DNA from 4 places in the Paenibacillus sp. P3E genome. Region 4 is predicted to be linked to each of the others. Evidence: predicted binding sites of a transcription regulator. Region 4 holds the regulator's gene; each other region holds the start of a gene.

Region 1 (5,743 bases), on a different contig from region 4:
GGATGGTATGTCCGTCTTCACTGATCTGATCGGAAGTAGGATGAAGCCACTGTGAGCTCACGTTATAATAATCATCAGTGGAGAAGGTCAATCCCTCCATGGTTACATTAATAAATCCATCAACAAATGGTTCAGATGTAATAAAGTCATAGCGAATAGAATTTGGAGTGCTTCCCTCAATTAATTCTTTGGTTATGCCACTATCAAATTCAACTATGCCAGGTGCAGTTTGTGCATAAATCGCCTGTTCAAAGGTTTTGGTAACGGGTTGGCCATTGGTCGTTCCAGTAGCAGCAACAGGTGTAACCTCGACTGTGATATATTTTCCGAAATCTTGCGCTGAAGGCGTATAATGATTAATGTCATTTCCAGGTATTAGTACACGATCCGTACCATCAATAGCTGAAGAGACAAACCATCTGTAATGGATAATGGACGGATAGTCCAGTTCTTCGTCTTCATAATCGAAATTAATAGAAACTACTTCACCGACTGCAGGGGCAATATATCCAGGTTCATACTCTAATCTAAGATTCTTAACAACAGGAGCATGATTAACCGGCGTTGGCACCGGAGTAGGCGATGGTGTTGGTGATGGTGTTGGTGATGGTGAAGCAGTAGCCTCTGGTGATGGTGAAGCAGTAGGCTCTGGTGAAGGTGATGCAGTAGGTTCTGGTGATGGTGATGCAGTAGGTTCTGGTGATGGCGCAACTGTAGGCACAGGTGTTGGTGCTGCAGTCGGATCCGGAACGTATACCGCTGCCGTGATTGGAGTTGGAGATGGTGTTAGCGTCGGAGTCTGCGTTGGCGTGCTTGAAGGCACTGCTGTTGGCTGATTACTGCTTTCATCAAGAGTATTCTTCTTGACCAGGAATTTGGCAGTAACCAAAGCTACATCCTGTCTGCTGGCGTTTATTGAAGGGCTGAATGTCCCATCAGGTCTGCCTACCATTAATCCATACTCTACAGCTGCGGCTACAGCATCCTTGGCCCATACTGCAATAAGGTCTGAGTCGGGAAAGGTAAGATTTTTAGCTTTTCCTGCGGGATCTACTCCCAAGGCGTTCACGAACATCACTGCCATTTGCTCCCGGGTAATGCTTTGGAACCCGCCGAACAAATTCCCGCCCATACCTTTGACAAGGCCGGCTTTAGCGGCAGCTTCCACCGCGGCAAAGGCATAACTATCCTTCGGGATGTCTTTAAAGGTTGCTGTAGCTGGAGGTGCGGAAAGATTAAGGTTAAGAGCATTGGCAAGGACGATGGCAAAATCCTGTCTTTTAATATTCCCTTCCGGATTAAACTTTCCATCGCCGGTTCCGTTCATGATCCCTTTGGAGATAAGTTCCTGAATTGCAGCCTTAGCATAATTGTTTGGAATATCCGAAAGAGTGGGTGCAGCTGAAGCTGGGGACACGAGCGTTCCTAGTAAGACTGCTGTTGATAAAACGGACAAGGACTTGAATTTCAACTGTTGTTTTTTCATAAATTACTCCTTTTAGTGGTTAATTTCTCTAGTTGATGGACGAAGATATACTGATTCCAAAGAACCATTACTATCGTCTTATATTTATCGGATAAAGATACAACTTTATTAATATTATTAATTGATTAAAATTTATTAGTACGAACCTCAATGGATGCTTTCAAATACATGTTCACCGGAGGTATGATTTGAAAAATTTAGGGGTTATTCTGCCGTTGCTGTTGTTCATGCTTACGGGTTTGTTTACGGTCTACAGTTTTGTGTTTCCCTTTGAGGCGGGAGAGAAGCTGCAAGGCGTTTGGGTTGTGATGATCATCTTTTTGAGCCCGCTAGGGCTGGTATTGGCAATTACTAACAAGGGCAATACGCAGCCTAAGCTCAAAAAAGTCGCAATTGGCGGGAATGTGGCATTGATGCTGTTTCTTTTTTTGTATATGTCGCTAGGTGTCATCGTTCTTGGGGTTTAACGTTTGGTGTGGACTATCTGTCATTAATGAGGAGATTTGCGTCCCGGCGTCCCGGCATAAGATAAAGAGGCTGATCAGGGAGTCAGCAAGTGCACGTGAACTGCATGAGCGGGGGTATGATGCAGATGTGATCTACTGCTGCCAACTCGACAAGTATGCTGTGGTGCCGATGCTGCATGAGGGGTATTTTACAGAAGCAGAGGACTGATGATTTCGGAAAAGAAGGCGGGGCCCTCCTATTCAGATATTTGGACCCTGCCGGATGCCGGCGGGGCCGCTTTTTAACCGGGCAGCGTTATGGCATAAGTTACTAATCTTCTTGTGGTTCTTGCAGGAGAATGGAAAAAGTCTGGGTCTCGTGGTTCACTTCAATGGTTTCGATGCCCACAAAATCCGGAATTTCGGGGTGTACTGCGTCCACGCTGTAATCCGGATGGGTCAACAACAAGTGGATAACTTCGATGGCTTCCATACCGCTCCCCCCTAAGGGTAATTTCTTGATACCTATAGGCTCTGATCTCAGATAAATGCATGTCTGCATTATTATCTCCTCTGCATTTACCGAATATGTCTGTGGCTTAATTTTCTGTCCTCGTTTCGCTCCATCACAGCAATCAACTGGCCCTGGAACACACGCCGCTGAATTTGATCGATCCGCTGCAGAGCCAGCTCGCAGGGAACCTGAAAAGCAGCAGCAAGCTCCTGAATCGCATCTTCACGGAGTTCAGGCAGAGTCATCTTCGAAATCATGGAGTAAGGCATTGCCGCATATAGAATGAAGCGTTCCGATTCATCCCTCTCCGCTTGGCTAAATTGCTCAGGCATCAGTGTGTGGCTGCCGGCATGACGGAGCAGATGGCAGAGCTCATGCAGAAATTCCAGGCGCTGAAGTTCATCCGGAAGCCGGTTATCGATAAACATGCTGTACATACCGGCAGAGGCCTCAATCCCTTTGCTCCTCACATCCAAATAATGGACCCAAATATTCAGGCGCTCGGCAATATATGCAATCGAAATTTGTGCCGGCTTACGGATATCCAACCGTTCATATAAATCTTCCGTCCACTTCTCCAGAGCCGTCATTTGATAGTAAGAATGCATTTGATTCACCTCAGATACAAGATCGTATGTTCGTATTTATGGCCAAAAGAAAAGCCCAAAGGGCTTAAGGTTGACGCGAACCTGTGTTCTTATGTATCTAAGCATAAAGCAATCAAACTCTAATATCAAGTGTTTTTCCCAAGTTAGGGTGTACGCTCTGTTCAAGCATTTGAGCCATATTCTGTCCCTGAACCTCTGCCTGATCCTTGGCAATGCTGAGCACTTGCAGACTTGCAGCCTGTTGCAGACTAGCCTGACCCAATGATACGGATAAAGCGGCGATATCCATTTCACACCTCCTAAAAGTTTTGTGAGCATGGCTTCCTGTCCTTCTTCGTGCAAAACTCACTTCGAAAGCATAGTCTTAAGTTTTGTGAGTATGGCTTCCTGTTCTACTTCGTACAAAACTCACTTCGGAAGCATAGTCTTAAGTTTTGTGAGTATGGCTTGAAGAGGAGCATTCCTATTATATATCGACTTTCTTCACACAATTGATTAGGTGAATGGGATTTCTTTGCCAATTGGCCCATGCAGCACATTAGCCTGCAACATATTCTGTGCTGTAGTCAATATTTAAGAGGAGGAATTAACTATGGGAGCAGATTATGGTTGCGGTTGTGGTAATGTCGGTGGAGTAAATCAAGGTCCTCCAGTAGTGCCGGTTTGTAGCCCTTTTACTTCGACAGGAGCGATTCTGGTACTGTTCATTCTGCTGGTTATTATCACTAGAGCCTGTATATTCTAGAACGTATTATAGTATTTCAATCTGCAAATGTGGTCCTGTCTGGCGAATGCCGGATAGGGCTATTTCTTTAATAATGCGTCTTTTTCGCAGATCATCGAATATAGAACATCTGTTTGCATATAATACATACAAACGTTCTGTTTCTTCGAAGGGAGGGCCTTCACTTGCGCCCGAAGGATATAGAAAAGCTGATCGGTGAGGTGGTTGAAATTATATACGAAGATAAGGCAGGCAAAATTACACAGCGGAGAATAAAAGTTCACGGACACAAAGCCGGGCTTCTCAGAACAACTTGTTTTACAACCGGCGGACCCCGGGTTTTTCGGGTGGAGCGAATTCTGGCCTGGCGGCGGGATAAGGTAAGCCATGCCGGGTGATACAGCGTGCAAGCTGATACGAATCATATATCACCAACGGCGGGTGCCGGGCTATTTGAACATGAACTCCACCCGCGTGCCGTCAGGCAGCTCCTCCAGTTGATTGCCCACCCAGCTGCCGGCACCGCGGTTGTCCTTAGGCCTTATGTATTCGATGTCAGCACCGCTGCCGCCCTCCTCACACATGGCCATCGGCCATTCGTCGCGGTCATATCCTTTTTTGGTCGGGATCCCCTTCAAGGATTCTTTGCGGTTCTCTTCGGCTTCCTGCCGGTCGATGGTGCAAATGGACGACTCTCCACTTCGGATGGCATCCTGAATGTGCCTGGCTGTCTCCGGGTAACGGTCACTGGGGAACACCAGTTGGACAACATCAGTGTCTCCTGTAGTAGACTGACTGCCAGGCAGTGGCCCTTTCTCCTCAAACCAGTAAGCGGCGGCCAAGAGCAGCAGGACGATGATGAAACTTGGGATGAATTTCTTGGACTTCACTTTGCTGCCCCCTAAAAGTTTTGTGAGCCTATGCTTCTAAATACAGCTTCGTACAAAACTGCTTCGCAAGCATAAGCCTAAGTTTTGTGAGCCTATGCTTTCGCCAAACGTAGACTTAACCAGTATATCTTAAATCCCGCCCCATTTAGTATACTGAAAATCAGACGTTGATTGCCTGCGCACAGGAAATCATCAAGAAGCGCTATGAATGGGAGAGACATCATGTGGGAGCGGCTCTCCGGACCAAGACGGGGGAGATCTTCACCGCAGTTCATGTGGAGGCCAGTCTATCCAGAGTTACCGTATGTGCGGAAGCGATGGTGATCGGAAAGGCAATTTCCGAGGGATACAAGGAGTTTGATACGATAGTTGCGGTAAGACATCCCGATCCCGATAATGCTGAAGGGGAGATCCAAGTTGTCTCCCCATGCGGCATGTGCAGAGAGCTGATTGCCGATTACGGCAAGGATTGCAAGGTGATTGTTCCTGTAGAGGGAAGTCTAGCCAAGGTGAGTGCAGTCGGGTTGCTGCCAATGAGGTATTCCAGATAGCTGAAAAGGAATATACATAGCTTGAATATGGTTTTTGGATTCCGTGCGGGTTAGGTATGCCGATTTCATGTCGATTCGCCGTGCATTTGTCCTACACATCCCCATATGATGTAGAAAAAAGGGATAGGATGGTGGAAAAGATGGAATCACGTATACTTCGGGATTTACTGGATTCCGCCTCACGGCTGGTAGGTGATGTGCAGTGGCAGGCAGCCTTTCGAAATGTGCTGATGGCTCCGGCAGATGCTGCGCTCGCTCCCACGGCAGTGAAGCTGTTGAAAACGTTATACCGGCTGCAAGGGCAAGGAATTCTCAGCGGGCAACATGATTATCTGGAGAGCCCCGATGAGTTCAGCAGCAAGCTGAAGATGCTTAGCGGTCAATATGCGGCAATCCACGGCTATGAGCTGGGAGCTATTGAGAACCAGACGGTACAGCAAATCGACAGCCAGCGGCAGGCGGTGGTCGATAGTGCGATTAAGTGGAATAAAGCGGGCGGAATAGTGACGCTGACGTATCATGCC
Region 2 (8,688 bases), on a different contig from region 4:
TATCTGTTCCTGCCACCCCGCGTACCAAGCCGTTCCCCGAAGCCGGGAGCCGGGACTCTTCCAGCAAATCATAGGAAGGCTGCTCCTGCATGGACAGCATCGATTTCAGTTCGGTGACTGATGTTTTGGCGGGAATCCCGGATGCGGCGGCATAAGGATAGCCCCAGTTCAGTCGTGCGGTGATATCAGTCTCTCTACTTGTGCTCTTAAATGCCACACTGCGGCCGCACTTCAATGCTTCGAGCATAGTATACCGTTCCTCATTCTGATCCGTTGTACCAGCCGCAGCAAGAGAGCCGGAACTGAGTTCTGCCGCGTTCACCGCTGAGATGCTCCAATTGGAAGCATCGTTATGCAGTACCGCAGATACAGATCCCTCTGTTCCTGCCAGCTTACGGAGAATAGCTGCTCCTGGATGCCGGATGAGTGCCGGTCCTACCCAATCCAGATAGCTGCGTCCCCGGGCCAGCAAATGGTCCTCCAGCAGCAATTCTTCACGGGCCTGCACGCTGCTCCAGCCTGCAAGGGTGCGGGATAAATCTCTTACCGTGCCGACAAGGATCATTTTGTCACGCGGCCGGGTTAATCCGACATAGAGCACACGCATCTCCTCTGCCAGCAGTTCCAGCCGGGAACGGCGGTTAATGGCCAGATAAGGAAGTGTAGGGTAGCTGACCCGGGTATCTTGTTCTACAAAACGCGGTCCGAATCCTAGCTCTTTATGCATCAGGAACGGGGAATACAAATCCTGACGGTTGAACGGCTTCGCCATCCCGGCCAGAAACACCACCGGAAACTCCAGACCCTTGGATTTGTGAATGGTCATAATTCTGACTCCACCGGCCTCTTCGCCCGTTCCTCCGGCCACGCCCAAGTCTCCGCCGTTTTCTCTCAGCCGGTTCATGAACACCAAGAAGCGGAACAATCCTCGCGCAGAGGTGTCTTTTTCAAATTGTACAGCCCGGTCATACAGTGCTGTCAGATTGTTCTGGCGCTGAAAGCCTCCAGGCAGGCCGCCGACCCACTCCAGATAGCCGCTCTCACCATAAATCCGCCAGATCAATGTACTGAGACTGCCCTGCCGGGCGGCATTTCTCCAGCCCTCAAGCAGCTTCAGAAAAGCTTGCAGCTTCGTCTGAAGCTGCACAGGAATCTCCGGCGTGCCTCCGGCAGCGGCTCTATCTTCCGCTAATCCACCGCTTTGTGCCAGGCTTGCTTCATTAGCAGCAGCACTCTCGGCTTGAACAGCCTTTGCCAGTCCTGCTGCTGCCTGCTGTATTTCCGCATGTAAAGATTTTGAAGAATAGTCTGCCTTGTTCTCTTCCCCGGCTGCCGCAAGGACAGCATCAAAAAATGAACCATTGCTGCAAAGACGCACCAAAGCCAGCTCTTCTTCGCGCAAATTCACCACAGGTGAACGTAGCACGCCAGCCAGCGGGATGTCCTGACGGGGATTGTCCACAATCTGCAGCAGCGAAAGGGCAATTTCTACTTCGGTAGCCTGAAAGTAACCCTTGTTCTGGTCACCATACGCCGGGATGCCCTCCAAACGCAGCTCCTCTATCATCAGCGGTGTCCAGATCCGCGCGGACCGCAGCAGAATGACTATATCGCCGTAAACAACCGGGCGCATGATCTTCAGGGCTTTATCATAAATAAGCAGCGGCTCACCGCCACTCATGCCGGTCATCTGCGAGATGCGCCGCACAATAGCCCTCGCCTCAAGCTGTGCGGTTTCACTCTCAATGGCTTCATTCTCCTGCGGAGGAAGCTCCCCGTCCTCAGCCAGCTCTTCTGAGCGTCCGGACAACGATGTCCCCCGGTCGATTAGCAGCAGCTCAGGGGCAAAATAAAGATCCGGCCCTTTTTCCTCAGCCCCCGGGAAATGTGCTCCGTAGACCAGTTCTGCGCGCTCATCATAGCTTATTTCAGCAACCTTACTGTCCATAATCTGCCGGAAAATCATATTTACCGCATTAACCACCTCCAGGCGGCTGCGGAAGTTGCGGGCCAGATCGATTACCGAGCCGCCTTCCGGCTTGCCTGGATCCGGGATTTCGTCCCCCCTGGCATCCTCCCCAGTCCCGGTTACGCCATCACTTTTGTTGCCTGTGATTGAGCCAAAGCTCCGGTATTTATCCAAAAACAGTCCCGGCTCAGCCAGCCGGAAACGGTAGATGCTCTGCTTCATATCTCCAACCATAAAGCGGTTGCCCGGGGATTCGCGGGAGATCAGGCGCACAATTTCTTCCTGCACGCTATTTGTATCCTGATATTCATCCAGCAGCACTTCGTCGAACTGGTCCCGGTACTCCATCGCCGCATCCGATGGCACGGAATGACCAGGTGCAGAATCCTCGTGGCGCAGGATCTTCAGGCAGTAATGCTCGAGGTCACTGAAATCAACCAGGCCACGGCCTGCCTTCTCAATCCGGTAGCGTTCACCGAATTCGATTACCGTCTCCGCAAGCTCCCGCATCAGCGGTGCCGCCTCATGCAGCTCGCCCAAAAAGGCCTCGGCCGGGCGCCCAAATAGGGATTTCTGCAGCTCCAGCAGGTTCTTCTTCACACTGTCACGGAGATCCTTCACCGTCTCCTGCAGCCCGGGATCGGTCGAGTCCTTCTTGCAGGCTTTCAGCTTTCCAAACGATATTTCCATAAAAATATCATACAACTCGGCCCACGGACGGAGTTCCAGAGCTTCCTGCAGCGATTGCACCATTTCCAGATCCGCAGCCAGATTCTCAGCATAAGGAGCGGGCCCCCCGGGCTGCAAAGCGATATCCCGGCCCTGGCGGAGCTGACTCGCAGCCCCGTCCAGTGTCAGCTTCGCTTCCGCCATAATACTCTGGACCCATGGCGTGTGGCTAAGGGCTTCCGTGTCCGGCAGTGAGAAATCCGCAGCGGTACCCCGCAGCCACTCCGCCGGCCAGGGATGGCTGCGCGCAAAATCATGCAGCCGCTGCACCAGCGCATGCACAGCATCATCACTGCGTTCACCGCTGAACCAGTCAGCCAGCTGTACAAAAACTGTATCTTCCCCGTCTTCTCTCACTTCTCCATACTTCTCTTCCAGCAGCTCCTCCAGCAGCTCCTGGCGCATCATCTCTGCTTCATGCTCATTCAGAATCCGAAAACCCGGATCAATGGGAATGAGCTGGTAATAACGCCGGATGACTTCCAGACAAAAGGAATGCAGCGTCGTAATCGAAGCTTTGCCGAGCAGGGCAAGCTGGCGGCGCAGATGCTCATTGCCCTTGCTCCCTTCTTCATCCCCGGATTCCTCCTCCAGCTTTCGTTCCAGTGCCTCGCGGATACGCTGCCGCATTTCAGCAGCCGCTGCCTTTGTAAACGTGGCCACCAGCAGCCGGTCTACACTGAACCCGTTCTCTTCGCTGCTGATTTTACGGATAATCCGTTCGACCAGCACCGCAGTCTTGCCGGAGCCTGCCGCCGCCGCGACCAGGATATCATCACCGCTCACAGCGATAGCGCGCCATTGGTCGTCGCTCCATAGGCTTCCTTCCGGTTTGGGCTCTAGTTCCGCTTTTCGTATCATGGCTTTTCTCCTCCTTCGCGGGATAGCAGGTCCCAGATGACTTCTTTGCCCGGCTTGCCGAGAATGTTGTAAGCATTGCCTTCCACAGCCTCATCGAACTGGCATACCGGCCGGTAAGAGCAGAAGGTGCAGGCTGTTTCCTGCTGTATCCGGTAAGGCTGAATGGCCACATCACCTTCGGTAATGCGTGTCCCGATATCGGTGATCGTGCTGCGTACCGAGGTCAGCAGATGTCCCCATTGCTCAGGCGTAGCGACCGAAGCACTGCTGTAAAAGCTCCCGTCGCTCTTCAGTGCCACCGGTACAATCGAGGAATGCCCCTTGTCCAGAGTGGTATCCATAAGCGAGACTACTTCGCGGTCAGCCGTCAGCAGCCCTTTCATTTTGAAACGCTTCATTAGTTCCTGCTCTGCCTGCTCGCGGTTCATGCCATTCGCTGAAGTCAAGAGCGGATCATGCACATGGAAATAGAGCGTTCCGGCAGGAAGAGCAGTCTTGCCGAGCCATTGCTCCGAATAGGTGAGCAGAACATCCAGGTAGGTAAGCATTTGCAGCGACAGCCCGTAATAGACCTCATGCAGCTTGAGGTCCTTCTGGCTGGATTTATAGTCGATGACCCGCAGCAGAATGCCTTGCTCGCCTTCGGCCATATCCACACGGTCAATCCGGCCCACCACCTCCATCACGCAGCCGTTTGGCAGGGTGATTCTAAGCGGCGGAAGGTCCTTGCCCGGTCCAAAATCAAGCTCAAGCCCCACCGGCTCAAAGCTGCCCCGTCTGGCATGTTCCCCAAGGATCACAGAGGCGCGGCCGACGATGTTCTTGAGCTTGCGGGAGATATATCCGTAACGCTTACTGCTCATCAGGATTTCACCTTGGAGAAGCGGTGAGAGCCTGTCCACAGTCTCCCCGGCCTCACGGCGGCATTCCTCCGCCGTCATACTTCCCCAGCTGCGTCCCTGCTTCTGCAGCCGTAAAGCCATATCGCTGAGAGCGGCATGGAACAGCTGACCGATATCCGGGGCCTGCAGCTTGTAGAGCTGGCGTTCCTTCAGTCTCAGTCCGTAGGAAGCGAAATGCGAGAAGGCGCAGGCGACGAATTTCTCCATGCGAGATACACTGCCCCGCACTGTTGTTCCGCCGTATAAGCGCAGACTGGTCTCCTGCTTCAACCGGATTCCGTCATTGCGGTAGAACAGTGAACCGAGCAGCTTTACCAGCTTCGGTCCATGCTCCTCATCCGTGATAAACCAGTTATAAACATCCCACCAGAGTGCGGGAATGTCCACGCCCTGCCGCCACTGCCGAAGCTGCATAATCAGCATGCGCAGCGTCTGTTCCGGGTGACCCACAAAACCCGTATGCAGCGCTTCAAGCGCCTCAATTTCGTCTGCCGATCCAGCCGCAGCTGATGGAAATCCGGAAACAAACTGCTCTTTCAGTGCCCCTGGAAACATGCCGTGCAAATGGCGGATCATTTCGGATGGCAGCAGGGCCTTGCCTTCTTCATCCGCTGTCGCATAACTGATCCAAAGCTTACGGCTCGCTGTAGTTAGTGTATTGTAAATCAGAAAACGCTCATCCAGCAGCTTGCGGGAAGAACCTGGAGCAAGCTCCATCCCGGCATTCTCCAGCAGCATACGTTCCCCTTCCGAGAGGATGCCGTCTTCCTTGAATTGGGCGGGAACAACCCCTTCATTGAATCCCAGTAAAAAGGCATACTTGACTCCCGATACCCGGGTGCGGTCCATAGTTCCCACCAGCACCTGATCCAGCGCAGGCGGCACCAGCCCCATCTTCAGTTCAGCCAAGCCTGTCTCCAGTACCCCGGCAAAAACGTCAAACTCCATTCTTTCGTTACCCATCATCTCGGCAATCTGATCCAGCAGGTCCAGTACCGCTCCCCATAGCTGGGTATGCTCGCGGGCCGCTTCAGGCTGCCCCAGCCCTAACGCCTTGGCACTCATCTGTTCCAGCTTGCGTGCGGCGTCCGTGTCCTGCAGAAGAAAATAGACCGCCTTGCACAGTTCCAGTCCGCTGCGGCTTGTTTTGACCCGCTTCTCAAAAGCCTGAAGCGGACCTGTAATAATCTCCCGGCATGCTTCCATTCTTGCCAGGAGCACTTCATCCACGACTCTCTCGCCTTCCAGCGACAGACTCGGAATTCCTTTCCAGGACCGGCCATTCGTCCAGCGGTGGCCCTGAATACCGCAAGCCAGCACATAATTCTCCAGTGCATCCATATCGGCGCGCGTCACACTGTAGTCCATCGGCAGCAACAGCTCCGTCTTCACACAGCGGAACACATCCTCATACCGCCACCGTCTGCGTACCACATCAAAGGCAGAGCGGATAAATTCTACTAGCGGATGATGCAGCTCATTCATCTTTTGATCAAGGAAGAATGGGATTCCGTAGTCCTGGAACAGGGGAACCACAAGCTGTTCATAGTCGGCAATATTGCGCATAAATACTGCCATCTCCCGGTATTTTGCACCTTCCTCACGAGCAAGACGGAGCATCTCCCTCAGGCTTCCTTCTACTTCGGCTCTGCGCGAAGCTGCCGCAGTAAGGGTAATCGCATCTGCAACCTCTGAAGCGGCACCGTTCCAGCGGATTCGCCGGCCAAACCCCTTCTCCAAATGGGCAAGGACAGGACTTCCGGCAAAACGCGGCAGCACCGGTGGTGCCAGAAGTTCATCCCATACCGTCAGGCCCATTTCCTCTGCCATTCCGCGAAGCTTAATACAGGTTACTGCTGCGGGATGAAACAGCTCCAGCTCATGAGGCTGCATGCCCGCAGGATATATCCGGTCCAGTGTCAAAGCGACCGTGACTTTAGCGGCATATTGCATCAGCTCCCGCAGCACGACAAATTCCTGTGTTGTGAAGCCGTGAAAACCGTCCACCCAGATTTCCGCACCGCGAATATAAGAAGACTCCTGAATATGTTCAGCCAGCTCAGCCAGCCGATCCTCCTCATCGATGTACAGCCGGGACATTTCCTGTTCCAACTCTCGGAACACCATATGTACATCATCCAGCTTGCTTGCGAGAATGGGACTTCGCCCTATGGAGTCCCGCATTCGGGCGATCTGCTCCTCCAGATCAGCAGTGCCCAGGCAGCAGCGCTTCAGCTCCGTATGCAGTTGGCTAAGCCGTTCTACAAAGCCCGGTCTGTCGCTTGATTGACCAAACAGCTTCAGCTCTTCCTTGCGGCGGCTGATGATCTTGTAGATCAGCATCTTCTTGCCTTCCTCGCTGATCGGCAGACTCGCGCTGCCTCCGGTCTCCTGCTTCACCCGGTAGGCCAGCCGCGAGAAGCTCAGCGTCTGGGCACGGATGCTGCCCTTCGTCTTGCCCGTCTTCAGCAGCCCTTGCTCTGCACCGAAGGAGCCCTGCTCCGGGACAAGCACAATAATCGGCACACCCAGTGGTTCCGCTTCGAGACGGGAGGAGATATCCTCCCATATTTTCGTAGTCTTGCCGCTACCTGAGCGGCCAATCAAAAAGTGTACTGTCATCACAGTAAACCCCTTCCGTAGCGGAGAAATAGTTAAAGCTATAACATGCTATACGAGTTTTATAGGTGCTACCTGCGTATAGGAATGCAAACAGGTTCTGTTCATATTCCATCTATAATCCGAAAATATTCAAGTGAATCCGTCCCAATATTATAGCATACCTCTTCCAGCAAGAACATACGTTTGCCATTCTTTGCATATCTCCATCTAGGATATTCTGGATTCTCCTTTTTACACAAAGAGCCCCTCCGGCTGCCGGAGAGGCTCTTCTATACAGATCTATTTGCTGCGTACTTCAAAAATGGCAAATTTCAAGTAATGGCCTTCGTCCACACCGAGAATTTGCGGATGGTCTTTGCCTGCGGCCCGCCACTCGATCAGACGCAGCACTTTACCCGCATCCTTGGCGGCCTCCGCGATAGTGTCTAGGAACAGCTGCGGCTGCATGTGATAGGAACAGCTTGCCGTTACGAGATAGCCGCCCTCGTTGACGAGCTTCATACCGTGCAGGTTGATGTCCTTGTAACCGCGGCAAGCGCCTGCAACCGCACTCTTGGTCTTGGCAAAAGCAGGCGGGTCCAGGATAACAACATCCCAGGTGCGCCCGCCCCCGGCGGTCATGGGTTTGGCGGTATCCGCTTTGGCCGCGGTTTTAGCACCCGGCTTGGCATCCGTTTTGCCGGTGGCCCGCTCAGAGCGTTCTTCCACGCCTTTGACCTGGTTGCGCAGGAAAGCAAAAGCATCGTCGACCACAAATTCCACACGATCGGTGAAGCCGTTCAGCTCCACGTTAGCTTTGGCGCTCTCAATCGCATGGGCAGATACATCAAGGCAGGTGACCTTCTTGGCCCCGTATTTGCACGCATGGAGAGTGAAGCTGCCGGTATGTGCGAAGCATTCCAGTACTGTTGCACCGTCCCAGTAAGGGAAAGTGACCGGTTTGCCGCTTTTGTTAACCGGAAGAGTCTGAAGCGTCCCATCTTCTGCCGTAACCTCCTGGAGGGTAATGCCGCTTCGTCCACCCCAGCCTTGGATCAGCGGAGCAATGGAAGCCCTGTTTTCCCGCTGGTCAAAAAAGTATCCGGTCTTCTGACCTTCTTCTATATCTACAATCACCTTGAGGCCGTTCTCACTCACAGTGATATGGCGCGGACACTCCCCGTACAGCACGCCGGTTCTCTGTTCCAATCCTTCAAGCTCGCGTACACTTACATCACTGCGCTCATAAATACCTCGCGGCACTACAACCTCTACAAGCGCCTGTACAATCTGGTCGCGGCACTTGTCCATGCCCAGCGTCAGCAGCTGCACTACCAGGACATCACCGAAGCGGTCGATGATCAGCCCGGGCAGAAAATCAGCTTCCCCGTATACCAGGCGGTACGCATCCGCTCCAGGCAGAAACCGTTCTCTATGGTGCAGACAGCTCGCAAACCGCTCGGCAAAAAAAGCGGTATCCATTGCCGCCAGCGGACCCTGAGATAGAATTCTTACCCGGATCTGCGAAGCAGGATTGTAATACCCTGTCCCGAGAAATCTGCCTTGATGATTAAGTACATCTACCAATCCGCCTGCCTGCGGATCTCCGTCTACGGATGCGACTTC
Region 3 (7,812 bases), on a different contig from region 4:
CTATTAGCAGAACTGCATTAATCACGGAGTTGAATAAGCCAACTGCCGTGGAGAAACTGTACTGCGCATCGACGAGACCCGAGCGGTATACAAAGGTCGAAATAACGTCGGAAGCTCCCATATTCAATGAGTTTTGAAGCAGCAATATTTTCTCGAATCCTACCCCAAGTAGGCTACCCATATTTAGAATCAAAAGAATTGTCATCGTTGGAACTAGGGTCGGAATGTTGATATGACGAACACGTTGAAACCTTGTAGCACCGTCAATAATTGCCGCTTCGTGGAGCTGTGGATCAACACCTGATAATGCGGCCAGGTAAATGATCGTGCCCCATCCCGCACTTTGCCAGACGCCAGAGAATACATATACCGTCTTGAACCATTTGGGATCAGTTAGGAATTGCGGAGCATCAAATCCAAGCCATTGGATGATATGAACAACAATACCCGTTGAAGAAGAGAGGAACGTAATAATCATACCTGCCATAACAACTACCGAAATAAAATGCGGTGCATACGTAATGGTCTGTGTCAACCGTTTGAAAAATCCATCTTTCACTTCGTTAAACGCAAGTGCAAGAATGATGGGAATCGGAAACCCTATGGCCAAATCGTATAGACTGATACTAAATGTGTTCCACAGCAAATCCCAGAAGTAATAAGAATTGAAGAAGCGGATAAAATGGTCGAAACCGACCCAATCACTTCCTAATATCCCTTTTGTCGGGATAAAGTTTTTAAATGCGATTTGGATACCGTACATCGGACCATAGCTAAAAATAAGGAAGTAGAAGAACGCCGGGGCGATAAATATATAAAGTTCCCAGTTTTGAATAATTCTCTTCCATGTTTTATTACTTTCTTTCCGCCTTTTCTGAAGCTGGCTGCTCATGAGCAACCTTTTTGTACCCTGCATAGTATCTCCCCCTTCAGAACTAAGTTCTTTTTCGTCTAGCTACTTGATCTGTATCAGGATTTAAATTTTGCTAGCGCTTACATAAACACTAGTTCTCAGGCGCTTGTTCGTAAATATGTCATTTTGGATAGTCAACAAAAATACATGCCAACTGTAATTCAGTCACTAATTAGATTAAATACATCTCATTTCAATGTGTAGTTTTTGTTAAAATCCTTGATATTCATGACATAGCGCAATTTCGACCTATTATTTTAACCTTTTATATTCGATTGTCGGGTTTTTTTTCTTGAACCTTTCTATTTAAAACAAGAATTACATGTACTACTCCTAAGCTGGAATATAAAACTCGCTTGTGATTTTCAGCTAGACTTATTAAGTACCTAACCTTTTATACAGACCCAGCAGTAAAAAATAAAAATACCCAGTAAAAGTACCTAGGCATCTTTATTTTTTCACAATTTAATAATCATTGCTGATATCGACGAACGTTTGCTGATGCTGCGTATTACTTGGATTTATCCACTCCGGTGCAGGTTCAATATCTCGTTTGACTATTTCGAACATCGAATCCACTTGATGTACAGCCGTTTGCACGTCGGTCGGGAACAATATCCGAACTCGGTGATCCTTAGCCTGATTGTCTATGGTCGAAGCAATTTGCAGCCCCTTGCCTTCGCGCTCCAGAGTAATCACAGTCCGGAGCTTAAGGATCACAGTATCTCGGCTCCGCTGAGCCTTGCGTTCCGGATAATAAACCAAAGCACGCTGCTCCGCATCTAATCTCTCATCAGCTGAAGAAGGGATTTCCCAATGATGTTTGATCTCTATAGCAGCACGGAAAGCTGTATCTTCAAGTACACGGATTTCTGCAGCCTGGCCTTGTGTGGTCAAGGTGCTCTCACCTTCAGGCTGTTTATACATGTATTCATTGCCAATGTCTCCGGTATTTTCATAAATCCCAAGATCACGGTATGAAATCCCTCTCAGCTTATCCATCAGAGTAAACGAACCATCCTCTCCGATTTCTACCCGGAGGCTGTCATTCTCCATTACTCGGTTACCGGATAGCAGGCTTAAATGTTCAAGAGTGGGCCGCGACGACTGTACCCAAGCATAGCTGCGAAGTCCCAGCGCAGGCACTTGCATAGCTTCGAACGTCACTCTTACCCTGCGGCACATATAGGACTGCCGGAATTTATCATCTGGCAGATCATAGCGAAACTGCAGCCCCAGATCTTCTAAGGTACAGGGTACCGCTTCTCCATGTTGATCCACCAGCATTCGTCCACTGAGATCGATCTCCTGCATTCTTCGGCAGGTCTCCTGCAACGTAAAGCCTTCACGGAGATAAAGACGGGCTGCATCCAAGTCAACAGTTACTGTTCCTGTACGTCTCCAGCCCGACGTATTCATCACTACAAAGGGCAACGCATCGTCTCCATATTCCGTAAAAATCGATGTATCTACAGCATCAGCGATATACTTTGCACAATCTTCAACGATGCTTTCAGCAACGTGGCGGCTTTATCAAACCTGGTGATCATCTCACGGTGCACTTCATCTACACTGCACCCGCAAATACTATCATGCGGATGATTCTGCATTAAGGTCTTTCAAGCATAGGTGAATAGATGGTGGGGATAAACTTTACCAGCAAGATTCGCGATGGAAGCTAGCGGCTCCGCTACCTTTTCCAAAAGGGACTGTCCTACCTGGTTCATCTGTTTCAAATAAATGCGGGCTGAAGCTGTGTTCACAAGTGTGCCCCATCCATCCGTACGTCGACTGCGAAGTTCACCCATGACTGTAGATAATCCGGGATCTACAGACGACTGCTGATGGTTAAGCTGCAATCAAGGCACTTAAATAATCAGGGAAGTTCGAATGAACGAAATCCACGTTCGGGTATAAGGCCTGGGCTGTACGGATAGCCTCTGGCAAATCAAGCTGCAGCGGCTGATGGTCACAGCCATTCATGAACAATAGCTGATCTGTTGAAGCATATTTTTCTGCATCTGCCAGCTTCCTGTCCCAGAAAGCCCTGGCCTCTGCTTCATCCGTTGGCACTTCATTTCCGTTAGAATACCAGTTGGCAAACAAAATCCCGAGTACTTTGGAGCCATCCGGGCCTTCCCAGATCAGTTCAGAGAAGGAGGACTCATAATCTCCTCAGAAACCGTATTATTGAATCCTGTAGGCTTCACTCCGCGCCCGAAGAAAACGTTGGTGATGCCGGATTGCAGCATAAGCTGCGGAGTCTGGCCCACCAGGCCGAACGTATCGGGAAAATAGCCTATTTTTGCCGGTTCCCCGTACCGTTTGGCATCCTGATGTCCGATTTGCATGTTACGTACATTCGCTTCTCCGCTTGTCAGAAACGCATCCTGTAAAATATACCAGGGCCCGATCAGCAGACGGCCTTCCGTGATACATCTCTCCAGTCTTTCCTTGTTCTCCGGACGAACCTGAAGATAATCCTCCAGAATAATCGTCTGTCCATCCAGATAGAAGCTTTTAAACGCTGAATCTCCTTCCAGCTTATCCAGCAGCGAATCCATCAGCTGTACCAGGCGGACGTGATGCTTCTCAAAGGGTAAATACCATTCCCGGTCCCAGTGTGAATGAGAAACGATGTGAGCCGTTCTTTTGCTAGTCATAGTCTATCCTCCTCTTTTCTTAAGCTTCTTCTAACGGATACAACTTCATATAATTGAGGAGCTCTTCCACTGTAGTAAAGGCCAGTCCGGTCACCGTATCGGCGCAGCCATAGTAGATAGCAATTCGTCCTGTTGCCGAATCCGTCAAAGCCGCACAAGGGAAAGTCACATTAGGCACATCTCCCACACATTCGTACAGGGTTTCAGGACCGAGAATATAGTTGCGCGAGCGCGCCTTAACCTTCCAGGGTTCAGCAATGTCAAGCAAGGCGCAGCCCATGCGGTACACATACCCGTTACAGGTATTAATTACGCCATGATAAATCAGCAGCCAGCCCTTGTCCGTTTCGATTGGCGTAGGACCCGGTCCGATCATGAATACTTTACCTTGTCGTAAAGAAGTCATTAGAGCAGAAATCCTGCGACTGAGAATGGAGCGTGACAGAATTATCGAACGCAGAGAGTGAACAAGAACCGTTCGTCGTGAAGTCGGTACAAGCATCATTCCAAGCGTATCGGAAACCTCGAATCTACACGAAAAAGAGGCACCGTTAGCAAAATGTTAGCAATCCATCTTAAAAACAAACAAGGGTTCCAGCTCTAATGAGCTGAAACCCTTGTTCTTCTAGTGCCGAGGACGGGGGTCGAACCCGTACGGTACTCACGTACCGCAGGATTTTAAGTCCTGTGCGTCTGCCTGTTCCGCCACCCCGGCATGGTTAGTGCGTTGTTTAACGCGACAAGAAATATGATATCACGTAACTTGTGAATACGCAATCAAAATTTTCGTTAAGTTGTGCTTAACAAAAAGACCCGCTCAGCCGGAGCTGCTGCGGGCCACTTGTATTGCAGGACTAACGGCGTTCGCGTTCGCCGCTTTTGCTTCTCATGCCAGCCAGACCGAGCAGGCCGACCAATCCGAGCCAGCCCCAATTGGAGCGGTTGTTGTCGTTGTCTGTTGCGTTGGTCGTCGTGCTTGTGGCCCGGTATCTGCCAGTTGTCGTGGTGTTGGACAGTGGAGAGACAGTGGTGTTGTCACCAGTGCGGATCTTGTCTCTCATGATCGTATCATTGTTACGCAGGGTGCCGGTGGTGTTATTCATCATATGGTCATTGGTGGAAGAACCGTTATATACCGGTGCCGTTCCACCCATACCGGTAGTACCGGAAGCACTGGATGCATATCCTACACCCAGCAGACTCATGGACAATACAGTGCCGCAGGCAAGACTTGTTATCAGCTTGTTCAAGATGTGATACCCCCTTGTGTGGTTTGTCGCTGATAATTTCCCCCTTAGGCGCCTAAACTATGCAAGTAATTTTTACACAGTCACCACATTCACTGTCTTGCTGACAGGATCATAAGAAACCTTGGCCCCGAGCGCTTCAGCCAATGCCCGCACGGGAACATAGGTGGTTCCATTATCCAATACCCCAACCGTAAGCTTCATCCCATTCAGATTAATGGTAACTTCCACATCCTTGTTCACTTCAGGCTCACCTCCGGTGATCCGGCTTAAGGTTTCCTTAACCTGCTGGGCGGTCGGACGCTGACCTTCCTTAAGCTGTGCAATAGTCAGGCCAAAAGCCAGCTGCAAATGCGAATAATCCTTAAAAGAAGTCCAGTCCCCACCCCATTCGAGTCCTAGCTTTTTCGCTTCCTGCACGACCTCCTGCCAGTCTGCCAGCTTATCTCCATTCCCATCCCTGTTCGTGTCCCAAGAGACGTTCTGCCCATCCGGCAGCAGCAGCGCGAAGTCCATCGCCAGGCCATAATTATGATAGCTGCTGCCTCCCCTGGCATTGGTTACAATGCTGCCCTTCTTGGTTCTCCCTTGTGCGTACAGCGCATTCTGTTCGGCTATGGTACGCATGCCCTGAGTAATGACAATGGGGATCCCTCTGGCATAACATCGCTGTATCAGGACATTTGCAGCCGCCAGCAGGACGGGATGAAGACCGCCGAGCCGGTCTGCCGATTTACTTTTCAACTCATCTATTGTCAGCATCGAATCCCCTCCTGATATAGTAAATGCCCTAGAATCCGCCGTTGCTTGTACCTTCTTACTTCATTGTAAAAGAAAAAACCCCGAACTATGCGGGGCCTGAGCATCTTGCCTATATGGGTGTGCGTTTACCCGCCGCTTTCCGGGATGATTTCTGCCCAAACAGGCTAAGATAAAAGTGAAAGGTGGGATAACAGCATGGACATCCACAGTGACAGCTACAAAGTCGCGGCATTGAGTGAACAGGAGGATGCGGTGGAGATCATCCGCCAGGCCGAAGCGGCAATTGCTCAAATGAACGGCAATAAGTCAGTGACCCTGATTGCTTATGAGAGAACAGAAGCCCATTCCACAAATAGAGAATAGGGCTTCATCGAATGGGTCAAGGCTGGCCCTCAGACGATGTATGCCTCCACAATATCATCCACTTCAATCCACTTCCATTCCTCCGCCCACTGCAGCTTGATCTCGCGCGAGTGGGTGTGAATGGAGGTCACAAAGCCGTTCAGCTGCTTATTCTCAAAAGCATCAAACAACACCACCGTTACCCGGACATGACTCCGCAGCGATAGCGCCAGCGTGAACTCGATCTCCTCCAGCTTCTGCTCGTTCAGAACCGGCTTCATGCGGCGAAGCATTTCCCGCTTATCGTTCCAAATCCGGCTCTTGTGCTCCGGCAGCATCATCCGGCTGCTCTCCCATAGGCGGTTCCCTTCCAGCTTTTCTCCCATTGCCGTTCCTCCTTCCATGGTGTTCTTAAATCGTTTTACAGATTGCATTCCCGCCAGAAGCGAACGTATGTTTGTATTATACGCCCATCTCCGCTTTTTAATCAATCACAAAATAATGTATGCAGCCGCAATGGAATGACAAGAGTGAAGTCCAGACGTTTGAATCTCTGTCTGGTACGTTCCCAATAGCTAACAAAAAGACGCTCACAGTTATTCTGTGAAGCGCCTTTGTTTGTGCCTTAATGTAAGGAAGTCGCTTATGCGGCATTCCTTTTTTACTTAACGTCAGTGACCGAAGTACCTGAACCAGACTTTGTATTCTTGTCCTTAGTGTCTGTATTTGCTTGTGTGTCTGCAGCGGTGCTAGTATCTGTACCAGACAATGTTTCTTCCGCCGCACTCCCCTTCTCGATCAGTCCTGCGGCTACTCTGGCTTCATTCAGCTTGGAGATGCCGTACAACATCGCCACATCCGCTTGCTGGTTCATATCCTTGAACTCATCGGCTGTAACGTCTGGGGAAGCCGCACTTTTCGAGGCCTGCTCCTTGATGGAGTACGCGCTCTGAAACGCAATCATTGAGTCTTTTAGCAGCTTTTGAATATTCTCTGGCAGGCTTTTGGAAATTTTCACATCTTTGACTTCATCAGCGATATCCGAAGCCGTGTCCTGAAATTGATCTATTGCCTTTTCCAATTCCTTGTCCGTTGCTTTTCCTGATGAAAATGAGGTTAAGGTTGTGTTGAATGCGTCCAACGAGGATTTTCCCATTTGATCAAATTTTGTCATTTCATTATAAAAGCTTTGTACCTTCTCCTGCACTTCTTCGTGGGAAGCTGGTGCCGAATTATTGCTGCAGGCGCTTAGAACCATAACTACCATTAGTAATACTGCCAGTAAGGCTTGTCTCATATTTAAAATCCCTCCAATTAACAGAATAATATCGAGTATTGTAAAGTGCAACTGAAAATAATGTAAAAATAGCAGGAATGGTATATTTGGCGGAATTGAAGCGTATCCATTCAGTGAAAACAAGTAGAAACGGTGATTCGTCCTTTTAAGGGAACTACCGTTTCAGCGAGAAATAGAAGGATAATGTATAGCGTTGAGCATATAAATTCCAAAAAAAGACCGCCAGCAGTGTCTGGAAATCTCTGTTTATACTATAATGATTGCAACATGATTAATAGAGAGGAAGATTGCGATGCCTTATTGCACTAGCTGTGGCGCAGAATACAAGCAAGGCGCCAAATTTTGCGGAGAATGTGGAGCAAGTACTGAGGGGGATTCAGCCGCACCCATACGCCGTTCCTCGGCTGGAGCTGCACCCGGATCGGGTTCAGGACCTGAAATCGAACTGTGGCAGGGCAAACCGGCCGGTATTTCCGACCGCCTCAAAGGCATTATACGCCTGAACACAACTACATATACGATCACCAGCCAGCGTATTATGGTCAAAACCGGACTGATTGGCAAAGACGTTGAAGAAATCGAATTGCT
Region 4 (8,688 bases):
AGCGTTACCCCCGTCTGCTCAAAAGCATTGCGGATGCCGATGCTTCCCGCCTTCACATTGAGTGTATCCTGAGAAGTTTCGAGCAGCAGCGCATCCACTTTCCCGTCGATCAGCGCGACCGCCTGTTCCTCATAGCTCTTCACAAGTTCATGGAATGTGACACCACCAGTCACTGAAAGGGTCTTCGTTGTTGGTCCCATAGCCCCGATAACATAACGTGGATGGTCAGCTGTATCATATTTGTCTACGGCATTCCGGGCCAGTCTGGCGGCTTCGAGATTGATCTCGCGTGCCCGCTGTGGAATATCATATTCGGCCAGCACGACAGAAGTCGCACCGAAAGTATTCGTCTCAATTAAATCCGCACCGGCTTCCAGATATTTCTCATGAATATCCTGTATGACCTCAGGCCGGGTGAGCACCAGCATTTCATTACAACCGTCAAGCTCTTCTCCGCCAAAATCCGCACCGGTAAGCGGCACCTGTTGAATCATCGTACCCATTGCTCCGTCAAGAATCAGTATGCGCTGTTGTAAGCTTTCAGCAAGTGTGAATTTAGCCACTTTCTATCCCCCCAGTAAAACATTAGAGTAAGTTTAGCAGAATATAAGGAATTCGAAAAGCCTTCCTTTCCAATCTACATTATCTGTTATTGCTGGCGGCAGCCCCCCGCCTTAGGTTTTGTTGTATTGTGGCTGAACCACAAGCTTTTTACTGGGCATAGAATGCTGTGTCCGAGCAGTTACATGGGAAGTCACCGTAAACTCGCCAGCTGTTTCTACTATTCCTTCAGCCTTATATGTACCATCCCCTGCTGATTCCCCAGTGAACTCCAACTTCTTGTCCGTATTGCTGTTACTTCTGATTTCAAAAAGAACCTCTTTTGCATCATTCACTGGTTCGCCGTCCTGTGTCACCAGCGCTTCAAAACTCACCTTCTGGCCTGCAGTAACCTGCTGGGGGCTCCAATTCAACTCTACTTTTATAGGCTCCATAGACATGTTTGCCACAGTATGCATATGACTCTCCGTCTTCCCGCCTCCTGAACAGCCTGAAAGAGCTACTGTGATCATTACCGATAAAAATGCTGCCAGCTTCCTTTGATGGATCATTTGGAATCCCTCCGAATCAAGGTAGGTTAATATCATACTGACATATCTGTGAAGCATTTCTTTTCTATTATACACATAATATTCAGATAATCAGTAATCCAACTCTTTTTCCCACCCCAATTTGTGAGAATGGTCACATCGCCACTGATACACACGAGATTTATTTACATGCTAAAAAAAACCGCATCCCCATTTGATCAGGATAACGGTTTTTGGAAGAGATACTATAAAGATTTCACAAGCGGAAGAAGCTCACTAAGATGACCAATCTGATAGTCCGGTGTAATTTCAGGATCAGTTTCTTTACCGGTGCGGTTAATCCATACGGTAGTCAGGCCTGCGCCAAGACCGCCAAGGATATCAGTAGTCAGCTTGTCGCCAACCATAATTCCTTCCTCCGGCGAAATATCAAGCAGTTCCATCGCATGTGTAAATATCCCTTTGTCCGGTTTGCCTTTACCGAAATTGCCTGAAATCACAATATGGTCAAAGTACGGAATCAACGCAGGCACACCATCCAGCTTCTCCTGCTGCAATGCAGGACACCCGTTCGTCAAGAGCAGCAGCTTCACCTTACCCTTGAGCTGGTCTAACACATGCAGCGTTTCTTCATACATGTATGGGCGGCTTCGGCGTTCTGCGGCAAATTTAGCAGCCAGCTCTGCAGCCAGCGCTTCATCCTCCACACCCAGTGCTGCCAGCCCGCGGCGCCAGGATTCGTTACGGTAGACAGGAGCAAGCTGCTCCATCTTCCGGAATTCAAGCTGTTCACCTGCTGTAAAATTCCCCCACAGCGCTTCAAAAGGATTGATCCCAATCAGCTTGGTGAACGGAAACGTTTCATATGATTCATACAAATTCCTCGCTTCCCTGCGGACAGCTGCTTCCAGTTCCTTAGGATCGACGGATTCACCTGCTGCTTCACTGGCATAACGAAATGCTTCTTCAACGCTACGCTCATCCCAGAGCAGTGTGTCATCAAGGTCAAAGAGTACGGCGGAAATCGGCATTATAGTTCTCCCTCTCCCTATGCAGGACGTATCTTTCTATTCGTTCACATATTCTACATGATTCTGCTTGGCGAACTGCTCCAGACGCTCACCCATTGCATTAATGTCATAACGGTTGAACAACCTGGAGAATACCCACTGTGTGCGTTTACCTTTATACTTAATGGAAACTGCACCACGGGTAACGGTAATTTTTTCAATATCCGCTGCTGGAAGCTGACGCTCACGGTTGTATTTAATGGTGGCAAGTCTGGCACGTTCAACCTTCAAATATGGACGGCGGAAAAACAGCAGTGCCGCAAGCAGGAAATACAGTACCACTCCCAGCCAGTTGGCAAGAATGCCGCTGCCTTTAGCTTCATCTATAGAACCAACTACCCAGAACATGATGCCAAGCATCAACAATATAACCGGAAATACAATATTGCGGCCTTTAAAAATATCGCTGCTCTTTGCCGCGGCAGAAGTGGTTGATGCATAGATGGAATCTTTCCCTTGCTTCTTGCGTTGCTTGTTGATTTGCTGTGTGTTGCGTTGAACCATTCTTTCCCAAGAACGGGCCATGTCAGTTCCCCCTAGTCATCCTATAATATCTATGAAAAGGAACAGAGCATCATTAACTCCTGCCTTGTTGCCTTGTTCATGCGCTTATTTGTCCACAATTTCAATATTATTAAGTTGAGCACGGAAGTTACTGCGGATATTACCCAGGTAGATCTCGCGAAGCTTGGCTCTTTCCGTAAGCTCCTCTTCATTCAGGCCGTCACTCTTCTGTTTGCGCGCTAATTCATTGATGCGGGCGACCAATTCGTCAATGTTCAATATGTTCCCCTCCCCTATAAATTCATTCTAACTTTGCCATGAGAAAAAGAGCTTGTCAAGGTCTACTCCCTGAAAGCTCCTGGTATCCATCTATAGGTACTCTATCAGTATTAATATACAGGTAAACTCAGCACATCGCCGGCTTGGATATTGCTGTTCTTAAGACCGCTCGTCCGTTTGATTCCTTCTATATATACAGCCGTTTTCATATGAGCCGGTTTATTCTTAAGTGCTATGCTCCAAAGTGTATCCCCGCGTTCAACAACAACCCTCTTCTCCTGCTTGGCCGACAACACCGATCCCGCAAAAACATTGCCTACCACAGTAAATCCGGAAATCACTAACAGAAAAATCAAGGCCAGCTTTACAATTGTGTCCTGGCGGAGCAATCTGCGGCAAGGTGCTGTTAAAGAGAAAAGAAGATTCTTCATATCTAGTCTATCATTGTATGCAGAACGGGCTCTCGCTGTTTGGTCCTCATGAACCTCGTCGTAAATACTACGGTATGTGCTGTACTTTAACATATTAACCGACCTCCAAACACTTGTTCTTACTTTCGAAATTAATATAACACGAACATGTGTTTTGATCAATACTTTTTTCGAACAATTGTTCCCTTATTCTTCGAACCTCTTTTTCTGTTATATCAACTCCGCTTTTCCATTCTCCAGCTGCCATTCCCGATCGTTTTAGAACTTATGTTTGTACGAACGGAAGTTCTATGTTATAATTTTCCCAAACATAGTATATGGGGTTGATTCCGATGTCAAAGATTTCGAGTCGTCAACTGGCGATCCTGGAATTTATTCGTAACGAAGTCCGCAGCAAGGGGTATCCGCCTTCTGTCCGGGAAATCGGTGAAGCTGTAGGACTGGCTTCCAGCTCCACGGTACACGGTCACCTGGACCGGTTGGAGAAGAAAGGGCTTATCCGCCGTGATCCAACGAAACCGCGTGCAATAGAACTGCTGGGACAAGAGGATTCCGAGAATGTTCATCAATTTGTTCAGACGGTAACACGCATTCCAGTCGTTGGAAAGGTTACCGCCGGGGTACCGATTACAGCAACAGAGAATATCGAGGACTACTTTCCGCTGCCTACTCATTATGTAGGTGATAACAAAGTGTTCATGCTGTCTGTTCTTGGTGACAGTATGGTCGACGCTGGCATTATGAATGGTGACTATGTAATCGTCCGCCAACAGCAGACAGCAGATAATGGCGATATCGTCGTTGCCATGACTGAAGAAGATGAAGCAACAGTTAAGACCTTCTACAAAGAACGTGACCATATCCGTCTGCAGCCGGAGAATCCGGCTTATGAGCCTCTACGTCTGAATCGAGTTACGATTCTGGGCAGAGTTATCGGCCTATTCCGCGATATTCATTAGTAAGTCCCCGTCTCATTTATAACTGTTCCGCTTAATAGCGGAACAGTTTTTTCATATTCCTCCAATCTATCAATTGTTTTCCACACTATTAAGTACTATTTGTTGGCCTATATTGTTACCCTCTGCCTGATTAACCGAAGGGGAACAATTGTTCGCTATAGGTTTTCTATCTAATTTTCCAGAACTCTCTCTACACTCCACTCATATCCTGATCATAAAAGGAGTGTTGATCAAAATGCCCAATTATCGAATCATTATCGATCTGTCACAGCGAATGCTGTATCTTCTGGACAATGACACTGTAATTAGAGGTTTTCCTGTCGGCATAGGCAAGATGCTATCCGTCTCTCCGGTTGGAGAATATACCATTATCAACAAACAGAAAAACCCCGGCGGCCCTTTCGGAGTTTTTTGGATGGGCCTATCCAAACCCCATTATGGGATTCACGGAACCAACGATCCTTCCTCCATCGGTAAAAAGGTCTCCCATGGCTGTATTCGCATGTACAATGAAGATGTGTTATCCCTCGCAGCAACAGTTCCCATTGGAACCCGCGTAACTATTCGGGAATAACAGCACAAAGGACACCTTAGCGAGATATTTGTCAACGTCTCACTAGGTGTCCTTCATGTTCAAACATTTATTTTGCATACAAACAGGAAAAGCGGAGTAATATGTCGAAACCTGTATATTGGTAAATTAAATCTTGAAAGGAAGTGTCTGGTTTGAATCAATCCAAAATAAGAACCCATGTCGACTTCAAGGTCGACGCATTAGGTAAACTCTCCAATCTTTTACTGAACAATAATCATGGGGAACGCAGAGTCAATATCCTTACAGCCTTCGGCAGCATTCAAGGCAACGTAGCTTCGAACACCAGCAGTAATGAGGATGTATTTAACCTCAAATCATTGATGGACGATGTCATCGTTGATGAATACATTTCCTACTTGGGTGCTGAGCATCCTGAAAAGACTTTCAATTACAATTTTGTAGTTTTGGATAATGTAATTGTACGGCCTTTCGCCAGCTTTGGAACTGAAATTGAATATAAGCAGCTGATTGTCTATGCCGAGCAAATAACGTCCTTCAACTTCATGTAAAACCTGTTTATGATTACATATTGAAGTAATAGACGGATAATGTCTCCCGGTGAATCTCAGGCTTATCCCATTCACGACCCGGGAGCACATTGTTCTTATTGCTGAGTCTGCTCATATCCAAGCTCATCCAGAATGCCTTCAGCCAGTACAAGCTGCACCTCTTCCGGCTCCTTCAGCTTCCTGGCGTAGACTACTGCACTTTTGGCAACTTTCTCAATCAATCTTCGGCCCTGTTCCTTGGTGATCGACACTTCTACCCCAGAGCGCCCTACCACTTCAGATAAGCAGAAAAAGACAATACGCATACTATAATTCTCCCTGCTTAAAAAGTAGAATAAGTGAGGAACATTTTTCAGCAGACGATCCACCCAATTCGTAATCTCACGGATCTGATAAATCTCTCTGCGATCCTGCTCATACCCGTTAAATATGAGCGTTACCTTCCCGCGCATTTTCTTTTTCTCATACTTCTTGAATTCCCGTAAATAATTCTCCAGTCTTCCCTTTTCCACATCTTCCCTAGAAATATTCATCACTGTAACATCTTCATCTTGTTCCATCTCTATCACCTTCCACTTATGTAAGATAACCGGGTTCACATCTATGAAAAGGCATCACGGGGGATGCCTTAGATTACAAGACTTCTTTTGAAGGTTAAGATCTAAGCATTAAACCTTACAGCACACTTCTAAGCAATCGGATAGCCGCAGCGTTTAAGCGTAATGCTTCCCGTATGGAAGCTCTCGCAGCCAGCAGCTCACGTCTGGCACGGCTTGGGTTTGGCACCCGGCGCAAGTTTTCATTGATTTCTTCCAGTCTTTCCAGCAAAATAGCTCTTTGTGTCCGCAGCAAACTGATAGCTCTGCGGATTCTCGCACGTTCGCGTTCTGTCATCATTACACCTCTTTTACGTTTTATAGTATAAGAGATGCAAGAGCAGACACATTGGTATGTGTTATCTGGCAACAATAACAATTTATAAAACAAAAGAGCCGCTTTTCAGCAGCTCTCAGAGTCAGGTTAAGCTTCCTTGACCTTTATAGAGATCACATTCGCCGGATTAATGTGTTTGCCGCCCGCCATAATCCATTCTGTAAGTCCACTAGATTTCAGATGTGCCCGTGCTTCCTCCGCCGTCTTGAATGTGGATTCCAGCTCTTCAATTTGTCCATTCACATATTGAAGCTCATAATGAACTGCACTCACAATGAACCACCTCCTATTTCTATCTATTCTATTAATTCGACACTTGGAATGGTTTACCTGTATACCCAGGCTGTCAACTGATCTGGACTAACGTTGAACTTGTCCGTTATTCTTGCTTCTTTGGCACACGGACTCTGAACTCAAACCCTTCCCGGCTGTAACACATTCCAGCAACAAGAACATCTTCAGGCGTCCATCTCTGAACAGGACCGGCATAATCTGCTATGACATGCGGCTTGCCTTCAATCAATTGAACAACGTATACCTTCACTTGTGCGAGAGCTGCCGCGAACAAATCGGCATCGCTCGTCAGAACCTTATATGTTGATTTCAAAACAGCTCCTCCTTATCTACTGTTTCCCACTGCTCATAAATTACACATTTTTAAGCAATTATGTACGAATCCCAAGCAGCAAATCCGTTCGGACAAGTATTACACTACAATAACAAATAATCACCTACATAATACCACGATTATCATCCCAATAATCAGGCTGAACCACAAAAATATGCATGCGGGTCATATTTCATTCTATAGGTAGTATACAGCCGCATGGAACAATATGTAAACGATTTAGCAGGCTTATTTTGTCAAAAACATTATTCTTCTTTTTTTGGTATTCGTTCAAAATGATGTGCTTCCGCGGATATGCGTGTCATTTTCATGACTTTGCTTGCCTTTCTGCCCGTGATTTGATAAGACTAAGGTAGTTTGTTCCCAGATTGGATATGAGGAGGATGCACATTGGAAGAAGTACGGATACAAAAAAAAGACCGTGCCGTCAGCTTTAGGGTGATCGAGGAGGAAGGCGAGTATATCGTTTTTGACATGTCACTCTCAAACCCGGCCAGCAACCGCACCCATTATACCGGTAAACAGTTCGCAGAAGCCTGGAAAGCCGTTGAATCAATTCTAGGCGAAACCGAGATTCCTGATGAAATAATAAAATATGCAAATTCTTAACTCAGAACTTAAAGGGCCCCGGCAAACGGGGCTTTTCATTTATTTAGCGATATCCATTTATGAACAATTGTTCCCTATCTAGTTATCCGCGTATTTTTTAAGTTGAATCGGTTAGTGCTTGTCGCGCGGGGTATCTACATACTGCCCGGTCAGTGGATCAAAGCGGGGACGTGGACCCGCGATCCGATGTTCAATCCGCAGTATAGAACGGAGCAACTCCCCAAAACCTATAAAAAACATTCCCCCAATAGACGACCACATCGCTATATACACTCCAGTCAGTACACTTTCTGCGTCGACTGCTATTGGAATAGAGACAATTAATCCCGCCACCAATAACAAACCGCCAAAATATTGGAGATATTCACCTTTCACAGGATTCACTCCTCACACTATTATTCACGGCTGCAATCAATGAAACTTTATTTTCTCCTTAAGCTCCACTAAGGTGGCCAGCGAAATCCCAATGATCAGTAAACAATTCTATATAAGATTCATAGACAGCTTGATCGTCCCGCCTTTAGAACGGCTTGATCGTGAAACCCTTTACGCTTGTGATCAGAAGTAAATAACAGCCTAAGTATAATTGATTTCGGACATTCTGTGAATGAATAGTACATCACCGATACGCCAGAAGCCCATCCACATTAATAAAATACTCATTTTCCCTCTTCCTTATTAAGCGCACCCACCATTAAAACCCCGCCATTACACTGACGGGGCAATGATCATTTTAAATAAGCGGTTCTTGAATCAAAGTGGCAAAATTAAATTGGTGCTGATGGCCATCATTTAAAGTAGTGAGACCCGTAACAAAATGTACATGCTTGCCATTACCAACCGAAATCGCCGGCCCCGTCCGAATCTTTTTGAGATTATGAAAATGGTTTAAGAAATCCGTTTTAGTGAGATCAATTTCATGAACATGGCTTTTTCCTACCCGAATCGCTTGCCCTGTAACGCCTGCGAACCGATGGTTATGTCGATCTGCTCCTTCTTCCGCCAGTTTGGTACTACCCTCAAATTCATGGACATGCCTCTGCGTCAATTTAGCAGATCTTACTTTCTTTAGTATAGGAT

Evidence for each region. Region 4 encodes LexA, which represses DNA repair genes until DNA is damaged. Its sites were predicted from a motif close to CGAACATATGTTCG; they were not measured.
Region 1: a site for LexA is predicted at 3,074-3,087, ahead of A3842_RS03275 (ImmA/IrrE family metallo-endopeptidase). Genes of this name have one in related genera too.
Region 2: a site for LexA is predicted at 7,256-7,269, ahead of addB (helicase-exonuclease AddAB subunit AddB). Genes of this name have one in related genera too.
Region 3: a site for LexA is predicted at 6,374-6,387, ahead of A3842_RS03235 (YolD-like family protein). Genes of this name have one in related genera too.

The regions. Positions count from the first base shown of each region.
Region 1 covers NZ_LVWH01000013.1:9,229-14,971, reverse strand. Annotated here, with positions in the region: gene A3842_RS03290 (S-layer homology domain-containing protein) at 1-1,486, opposite strand, end outside; gene A3842_RS03285 (hypothetical protein) at 1,675-1,953, shown strand; gene A3842_RS03280 (2-phosphosulfolactate phosphatase) at 1,943-2,161, shown strand; gene A3842_RS32345 (hypothetical protein) at 2,264-2,425, opposite strand; gene A3842_RS03275 (ImmA/IrrE family metallo-endopeptidase) at 2,512-3,054, opposite strand; gene A3842_RS03270 (YjfB family protein) at 3,167-3,343, opposite strand; gene A3842_RS03265 (hypothetical protein) at 3,964-4,176, shown strand; gene A3842_RS03260 (NucA/NucB deoxyribonuclease domain-containing protein) at 4,228-4,668, opposite strand; gene A3842_RS03255 (cytidine deaminase) at 4,836-5,219, shown strand; gene A3842_RS03250 (glycosyl hydrolase) at 5,360-5,743, shown strand, end outside.
Region 2 covers NZ_LVWH01000209.1:113,916-122,603, forward strand. Annotated here, with positions in the region: gene A3842_RS26655 (UvrD-helicase domain-containing protein) at 1-3,559, opposite strand, end outside; gene addB (helicase-exonuclease AddAB subunit AddB) at 3,556-7,083, opposite strand; gene A3842_RS26665 (class I SAM-dependent rRNA methyltransferase) at 7,363-8,688, opposite strand, start outside.
Region 3 covers NZ_LVWH01000013.1:105-7,916, forward strand. Annotated here, with positions in the region: gene A3842_RS03205 (ABC transporter permease) at 1-892, opposite strand, end outside; partial or broken gene A3842_RS03210 (alpha-mannosidase) at 1,391-3,576, opposite strand; partial or broken gene A3842_RS03215 (glycoside hydrolase family 130 protein) at 3,596-3,949, opposite strand; tRNA gene A3842_RS03220 (tRNA-Leu) at 4,206-4,291, opposite strand; gene A3842_RS33150 (WGxxGxxG family protein) at 4,431-4,826, opposite strand; gene A3842_RS03230 (M15 family metallopeptidase) at 4,899-5,585, opposite strand; gene A3842_RS32340 (hypothetical protein) at 5,781-5,948, shown strand; gene A3842_RS03235 (YolD-like family protein) at 5,978-6,313, opposite strand; gene A3842_RS03240 (hypothetical protein) at 6,589-7,224, opposite strand; gene A3842_RS03245 (PH domain-containing protein) at 7,517-7,812, shown strand, end outside.
Region 4 covers NZ_LVWH01000009.1:3,266-11,953, reverse strand. Annotated here, with positions in the region: gene metH (methionine synthase) at 1-503, opposite strand, end outside; gene A3842_RS02930 (FixH family protein) at 675-1,112, opposite strand; gene A3842_RS02925 (HAD family hydrolase) at 1,337-2,122, opposite strand; gene A3842_RS02920 (hypothetical protein) at 2,159-2,686, opposite strand; gene A3842_RS02915 (DUF896 domain-containing protein) at 2,771-2,944, opposite strand; gene A3842_RS02910 (LysM peptidoglycan-binding domain-containing protein) at 3,055-3,468, opposite strand; gene lexA (transcriptional repressor LexA) at 3,708-4,334, shown strand; gene A3842_RS02900 (L,D-transpeptidase) at 4,570-4,908, shown strand; gene A3842_RS02895 (hypothetical protein) at 5,061-5,438, shown strand; gene A3842_RS02890 (hypothetical protein) at 5,534-5,998, opposite strand; gene A3842_RS02885 (hypothetical protein) at 6,114-6,332, opposite strand; gene A3842_RS02880 (hypothetical protein) at 6,459-6,644, opposite strand; gene A3842_RS02875 (hypothetical protein) at 6,751-6,978, opposite strand; gene A3842_RS02870 (hypothetical protein) at 7,390-7,608, shown strand; gene A3842_RS02865 (hypothetical protein) at 7,720-7,992, opposite strand; gene A3842_RS02860 (YmaF family protein) at 8,342-8,688, opposite strand, start outside.